2 regions of the Asanoa ferruginea genome follow, and region 1 is predicted to be linked to the other one. Evidence: riboswitches for the same ligand, from Rfam matches in the RefSeq annotation. Region 1 holds a riboswitch; the other holds the start of a gene.
What was found. Region 1 has a riboswitch for thiamine pyrophosphate ahead of DFJ67_RS00825 (ECF transporter S component). Riboswitches for the same ligand answer to the same signal wherever they lie in the genome.
Positions count from the first base shown of each region.

Region 2: it holds a riboswitch for thiamine pyrophosphate, as region 1 does, so the genes downstream of both, DFJ67_RS30890 (purine-cytosine permease family protein) here and DFJ67_RS00825 (ECF transporter S component) in region 1, are expected to answer to the same signal.

Region 1 is NZ_QUMQ01000001.1:174,758-178,400, forward strand. It holds gene DFJ67_RS00820 (alpha/beta fold hydrolase) at 1-690, opposite strand, end outside; TPP riboswitch at 740-844, shown strand; gene DFJ67_RS00825 (ECF transporter S component) at 914-1,495, shown strand; gene DFJ67_RS00830 (ABC transporter ATP-binding protein) at 1,500-2,903, shown strand; gene DFJ67_RS00835 (energy-coupling factor transporter transmembrane component T family protein) at 2,900-3,643, shown strand, end outside.
Region 2 is NZ_QUMQ01000001.1:6,613,403-6,617,045, reverse strand. It holds gene DFJ67_RS30895 (alpha/beta hydrolase family protein) at 1-1,127, opposite strand, end outside; TPP riboswitch at 1,231-1,342, shown strand; gene DFJ67_RS30890 (purine-cytosine permease family protein) at 1,334-2,641, shown strand; gene thiE (thiamine phosphate synthase) at 2,638-3,252, shown strand; gene thiO (glycine oxidase ThiO) at 3,249-3,643, shown strand, end outside.

The sequences.
Region 1 (3,643 bases):
CGTGGCCGGGGCCACCGCGGTGTCCCGGTCGCCCCACACAAACGTCGTCGGCCGGGCGACCGGACCGACCTTGACCAGGTCTTCGAGCACCAGCGCGCGATACCAGTTGAGCGTCGCCGTCAGCGCGCCCGGCTCGAGCAACGCCGCGGCGTACACCTCGAGCCGGTCACCGACCCCGTCGAGCACCTTGCGCAGGCCGGCGCCGCCGTCGCGGGAGAGCACGTGCTCGGCCTTCCCGGCCATCCGGAACAGGTCGATGTATGACGAGCGGCGCTGCTGTTCGGGGTCGCTGAGCAGGGCCTGACCGAACGCGGCCGGGTGCGGCACGGAAACTGCGGTCAGCGAGCGGACCCGCTCCGGGTGCTCGGCGGCCAACTGCCAGGAGACCAGCGCACCGAAGTCGTGCCCGACCAGGTCGGCGCGGCCGCCGGCCAGCTCGTCGACGAACGCGGCCGCGTCGGCGACGCACTCGGCCATCCGGTAGGCGTCGACGCCGGAGGGCCGCGCCCCGGCGGTGTAGCCGCGCTGGTCGACCGCGAACGTGCGCAGCCCGGCGGCGTTGAGGTAGGGCGTGACGTCGTCCCAGCTGTGCCGGTTGACCGGGAACCCGTGCAGGAGGATCACCGGCGGGCCGCCCGGCGGACCACCCTCGGTGACTTCGAACGTCAGCCCCCGCGTCTCGATCCGCATGCGCGCGAGCGTACCGCCGTAACCCGGTGTTAGCCTGGTGGAACAACTTCACATCCGACAGGGGAGCGCGCAGCGCTGAGAGTGCGGTATCTTCCGCAGACCCTCGAACCTGATCTGGGTAATGCCAGCGCAGGGAGTTCGGTCTTCTCCAGCCGCGCCATGTTCGATCCATTGGGCATGGCGTGCGTCTTCTCCTGGTTCACCGAACTGGGAGGGCACCACCATGACCAACACCGTCAACCGATGGCGAACCGTCGACATCGTGGTCGGCGCCGTTCTGGGCGTCGCGTTCGGCGTCGTCTTCTGGGCCTGGGGACTGCTCTACAACGGACCGGCCGACGCGATCCCGCTGCCCGCGCGCACCCTGCTCTACGGCATCTGGCTGCTGCCCGCCGTGCTCGGCGCGCTGGTGATCCGCAAGCCCGGCGCCGCGCTGTTCACCGAGACGGTCGCCGCGCTGGTCTCGGTCGCCCTGGGCACCGTCTGGGGCTGGATGATCGTGCTACAGGGCCCGCTGGAAGGCCTCGGCGCCGAACTCGTGTTCGCGCTGTTCGCCTACCGGCTCTACAAGCTGCCGGTGGCGATCCTCGCCGGCGCGGCCGCCGGCCTGGTGGCCGCGGTCTACGACGTCGTCTACTACTACCCCGACATGAGCTGGGGCAGCTTCCAGCTCCCCTACCTGGCGATCACCACCGCCAGCTCGGCCGTCGTGGCCGGGATCGGGGGTTGGCTGCTGACCCGGGCCCTGGTCAACACCGGGGCGCTCGACCGGTTCCCGGCCGGCCGGGAACGCGCGGCGGTCTGAGCCGTTGAGCGCCGTCGAACTGCGCGGCTTCGGCTGGCGACATGCCGGCCGCAAGGCGTGGGCGGTACGCGGGGTCGACCTGCGCGTCGAGCGTGGCGAGCGGGTGCTGCTGCTCGGTCCCTCCGGGGCGGGCAAGAGCACCCTGCTGGCCGCGCTGGCCGGCCTGCTCGCCGACGACTCCGGCGAGCGCGAGGGCACCGCCGAGATCGACGGCCTCGACACCCGCAAGGCCCGCGAGCGGGTCGGCATCGTCTTCCAGGACCCGGCGACCCAGCTCGTGATGTCGCGGGTCGGCGACGACGTGGCCTTCGGGCTGGAGAACCGGGCCGTGCCCGCCGAGGAGATCTGGCCGCGGGTGCGCCAGGCGCTCGGCGCGGTCGGCTTCGGCCACCCGCTGGACCGGCCCACCCACGCGCTCTCCGGCGGCGAGCAGCAGCGGCTGGCGCTGGCCGGCGTCCTTGCGCTGCGCCCCGACCTGCTGCTCCTCGACGAGCCGACCGCCAACCTCGATCCGGTCGGCGCCGAGCTGGTGCGGGCGTCGCTGCGCGGTGCGGTGTCCCGGGACACCACGGTGATCATGGTCGAGCACCGGCTGGAGCCGATCGTGCCGTTCGTCGACCGGGTCGTCGTGCTGGCGCCCGGTGGCGGGGTGGTCGCGTCCGGTCCGCCGGCCGAGGTGTTCGGCTCGCACGGCGCCGCCCTGGCCGCCGACGGGATCTGGGTGCCCGGCCGGCCGCTGCCGCCGCCCCGCCGGGCGGTCTCCTCCCCCGGCGACGTGCTGATCACGGCGGACCAGGTGGCGCTGGCGCCGCGGCTGGCAGCGACCGACCTGGCCGTACGCACCGGCGAGGCGCTCGCCGTGCTCGGGCCCAACGGCGCCGGCAAGTCGACCCTGGCCCTGCTGCTCGGCGGGCTCCTCAAACCCACGTCGGGCCGGGTGGTCGCGTCGTCGGTGCTCGCCGGCGCCGACGCGGCCCGGCCACCGCACCGCTGGCGGGCCACCGACCTGACCGCCCGGATCGGCTCGGTGTTCCAGGACCCGGAGCACCAGTTCGTCGCCTCGACCGTCCGCGACGAACTGGCCGTCGGCCCGCGCCGCCTGGGCAGATCGCTGGCGGTCGTCGACGAGTTGCTGGCCCGGCTGCGCCTCGAGCATCTCGCGCGGGCCAATCCGTACACCCTCAGTGGTGGTGAGGCGCGGCGGCTGAGCGTCGCGACGGCGCTGGCGTCCGCCCCGCGCCTGTTGCTGCTCGACGAGCCGACCTTCGGACAGGACCGGCGCACCTGGATCGAGCTGGTCGCGCTGCTGGCCGACCTGCGCGACGAGGGGCACGGGGTGCTCGCGGTGACGCACGACGCGGCGTTCGTCGACGCGCTCGCCGACCAGCGGCTGGAGCTGACCCGATGACGCTCACCGCGGTGATGGTGCGTTCCTCGGCACCGCTGGCCCGGCGCAACCCGGTCGCGAAACTGGTCGCCGCCACGGTGTTCGCCGTCGGCATCCTGACCACCCTCGACCCGCTGACACCGGCGCTGGCGATCGCGGCCGAGTTGGTGCTGCTGCCGTTCTTCGGCGTCCGCTACGGCACCCTGCTGCGCCGCGGCTGGCCGCTGCTGCTGTCGGTGTTCGGCATCGTGCTGACCACCATCCTGTTCGGCGCCAACCGCGGCGGCGACACGGTGTTCTCGATAGGCCCGCTCGACGTGACCACCGGCGTGCTGACCGTCGCGCTCGGGCTGGCGCTGCGGCTGGTCGCGCTCGCGCTGCCCGGCATCATGGTGTTCACCACGACCGACCCGACCGACCTCGCCGACGCGCTGGTGCAGAACGCCAAGGCGCCGGCCCGGTTCGCGATCGGCACGTTGGCCGCGTTCCGGCTGATCCCGCTGCTCGGGCAGGAATGGCAGGCGCTGCGGATGGCCAGGCGGGCGCGCGGCATCGACGCCGGCCACAACCCGGTCGTGTTCGCCGCCCTGGTCTTCGCGCTGCTGGTCGGCGCCATCCGGCGGGGCACCCGGTTGGCATTGGCGATGGACGCGCGGGGGTTCGACAGCAGCATTCCGCGTACGCACGCCCGCGCGCAACACTTCACCCGCGCCGACACGCTGTTCGTGGCCGGCTCGGTGCTGCTCACCGTCGCGATCCTC
Region 2 (3,643 bases), 6.4 Mb from region 1:
TCCTCGGCGGTGAACTCGACCCGGTGCGCGCGGTCGCCCAGCAGCTCGGCGAGCTGCTTCGACTGGCCTGGCCAGAACTGCTCGCCCTCCGGGTCGGTGATCAACAGCGGGGTACTGATCTGGGCGGCGGTCTCGTCCGTGAGCTTGTACTCGCGGATCTCGTTGAACAGATCGAACCAGTCCGAAGCCGCCTTGTACGGGCGTGAGCGGAAGGCAAGCGTGCGGCGCAGCTTGGGCACCGCCGTAGCGAACTTCAGGTCCCGGTCGAAGGCGGCCCGGTCGCCCTTGTCGAGCAGGCCGCGCATGCTCTTGCCGAGCGGGCCGGTCCAGGTGGTCGACACGTCCACGACCCCGGGATCGACCACGGCCGCCATGAGGCGGTGTTCGAAGGCGAGCGCCCGTGGCAGCCAGTAGCCGCCCTGGCTGACGCCGTAGCCGGTGAGCGCGGCCGGGTCGACGTCGGCGCGGCCGGCCAGCACGTCGACCACCGGCGTCAGGACCGCCTCCCAGTCGGGGCGGAACGAGGTCTTGCGTTCGAACAGCATCGACTGCTGCCCCGGGCCGTCGTAGACGAACGCGTTCCAGCCACGCCGCAGCGCTCCGGCGACGGCGTTGCCCCAGAGGCCGCTGATCGAGCCGTCGCTGCCGTTGGTGATCACCAGGGTCGGCCGCCGGGCGCCGGACGCGTCGGGCCGCAACAGGAAGCCGGGCAGGGTGCCGCCCTCGTAGGGCACGTCGACGCGGACATGCGCGCCATCCGCGCAGTCGATGAAGCCGTCCCAGGCCGTGCGATGGGCGCGGAACGCCAGCAGCAGCGCCGGTTCGTCGTCGAGTTCGGACAGCGATTCGACGGCGCAGGCCCAGTAGTTGGCCGCCCGCAGGTAGGCCGATCCGGCGCCGACCTGGTCGCCCTGCTCGCGCGACCGCTCGGCATAGCCGGCGACCCGGGTCGCGGTCGCCGCCCAGGCCGACCGCCAGCTGTCGTGGTCGGAGATCCGCTCGAGCGTGGCGAGGACCTCGCCGACGTCGCTGCCGCCGTGCACGGCCCGCCCGAGGACGCCGCGGGCCTGGTAGTCGAGGCCCTGGTCGCGGAAGAAGCCCTTCGAGAACGCCGTGTTCGTCGCCATCAGCTCACGCTACGTAGCCGCCTGTCGTCACCCCGCGTGAACACGCCGGGGCGCCGTGATGTCGGTAACGATGGCGTACCCGGTTGGTTTGTCGTAACCTGCCGGAAGTCACAACGGGAGCTCGGAGCACCGGGCTGAGAGGGCGGCTGACGCGCCGCCGACCGTCGGAACCTGTCCGGGTAATGCCGGCGTAGGGAGCATCAAACGTGTCCTCTTCCACCGCCGTCGCGGCGCCGACCACGGCCGAGGCCGGCCGGACCCTCGGCTTCCGCGACACCACCGGGCTCTTCGGCAGCCTCGGCGTCAGCCTGCTCCTGCCGGTCGCGGCCACCTTCGCGGTGCTGCCGGGCCGGCCGCTGTGGGTCACCGTGCTGGCCATCGTGGTCGGCGCCGTCATCGGCTCGGTCCTGCTCGGCCTCGGCGCCGCCGCCGGTGCCCGGGAAGGCGCGCCGACCATGGTCCTGCTCCGCGGGCTGCTCGGCCGCCGGCTGTCCTACCTGCCCACCGTGCTCAACCTGGCGCAGTGCGTGGGCTGGGCGACGTTCGAGATCTTCATCATGGCCTCGGCCGCGGCCAAGGTGCTGCACGCACCGAAGTGGCCGTTCGTGCTGCTCGCGGGCGTCGCCGCCACCCTGATGGCGCTGCGGCCGCTGGGCGCCGTCCGGCTGCTGGCCCGCTACGCGATCTGGGCCGCCCTGATCGCCGGCGCCTATCTGTTCGTCGAGGTGCTGCGCGCCGACCCGCAACCGCTGACCGGCGAGGGCGGCTCGTTCTGGACCGCGGTCGACGTGGTCATCGCGATGCCCGTCTCCTGGTTCCCGATGGTCGCCGACTACACGCGCTACACCCGCGGCGGCCGGGCCGCCTTCGCCGGCACCTCGATCGGGTACGGCGCCGCGACCATCGCCTGCTTCGTGCTGGGTGTCCTGGCGCTGTCCGCCTACGGCGCCGGCGGGCTCGACGTGGTCGACGCGCTGCTCGCCGTGCCGCTGGGCGCGGTGGCGCTGGCCGTGCTGCTCGTCGTCGAGGTCGACGAGGCGTTCGCCAACGTCTACTCGACGGCGGTGTCGGCCAACAACATCGTCGAGCGGATCGACCGCCGGGTCCTCGTGGTCGCCGTCGGCACCCTCGCCACGCTGCTCGCGCTGGCCGTCGACATCGTCTCCTACGAGCCGTTCCTGTTCCTGATCGGCGCGGTCTTCGTGCCGCTGGTGGGGGTGTTCGCGATCGCCTACTTCGTGCTGCCGCGCGGCCGCTGGAACGTCTCCGCGACCGCGCCGGGCCGGCCCTGGCTGCTGCTGCCCTGGGCGGCCGGGTTCGTCGCCTACCAGCTCACCCTGCCGACGTTCTTCCCGGACGCCGGTCGACAGTGGACGGACTGGTGGCTGGCGCGACAGCAGGACCTCGGCATCGATCCCGCCAACGGCTTCTCCGCCTCGCTGGTCAGCCTCGCGGTCGCCGCTGTGCTGACCGCCCTGATGCTGCTGCCGGGCCGGCTGCGGAGCGCCCGATGATCGGGCGGTTGCACGTGGTCACCGACGCGGCCGGTGGCCGGGCGGCGCTCGACGCCGTGCGGGCCGCGCTGTCCGGCGGGGCGCCGGTGGTCCAGGTGCGCACCAAGACCGGCAGCGACCGGGAACGCCTGGCGTTCGCCCGGGAGGTGGTCGTGCTCTGCCGCGCGGCGGGCGCCCAGTGCATCGTCAACGACCGGGTCGACCTGGCCCTGGCCGCCCGCGCCGACGGCACCCACGTCGGCGCCGACGACCTGCCGGTCGAGGTGGTGCGCCGGATCGCCGGCCCGTCCCATCTGGTCGGCGGCACCGCGCGCGACCCGGAGCGGGCGGCGGAACTGGTCGCCGCGGGCGCCGACTACCTCGGCGTCGGCCCGGCGTTCGCCACGTCCACGAAGGACGGTCTGCCCGACCCGATCGGGCCCGACGGTGTCGCGGCCGTCGCCGCCGCCGTCCGGGTGCCGGTGATCGCGATCGGTGGGCTCACCGCCGCGCGGGTGCCGCTGCTGCGTGCCGCGGGGGCGCACGGGGTCGCGGTGGTGTCGGCGGTGTCCGGCGCGGCCGATCCGGCGGCGGCCACCCGGGAGCTGCTCGCCGCGCTGGACGCCTCGTGACCGTGCTGGTTGCCGGTGGCGGGCTGATCGGGCTCGCGGTCGCCTGGCGCGCGGCCCGGCGCGGGCTGGCCGTGACGGTCGTCGACGAGGATCCCGGCAGCGGTGCGTCGCGGGCGGCTGCCGGGATGCTGGCCCCGCTCACCGAGGCGGCCTACGGGGAAGACGCGCTGCGCGCCCTGAGCCGGGAGTCGCTGGCCCGCTATCCGGCGTTCCTCGCCGACCTGGCCGGCGACGGCGGCGGGACCGTGCGGCTGCGTACCGCCGGAACGCTCGAGGTCGGCTTCGACGCCGACGACATGGTCTCGCTCGACCGGCTGCACGCCTACTACGTCGAGTCGGGCCTGCCGGTCGAACGGCTCACCGCCAGCCAGGCCCGGCGCCGCGAACCGGC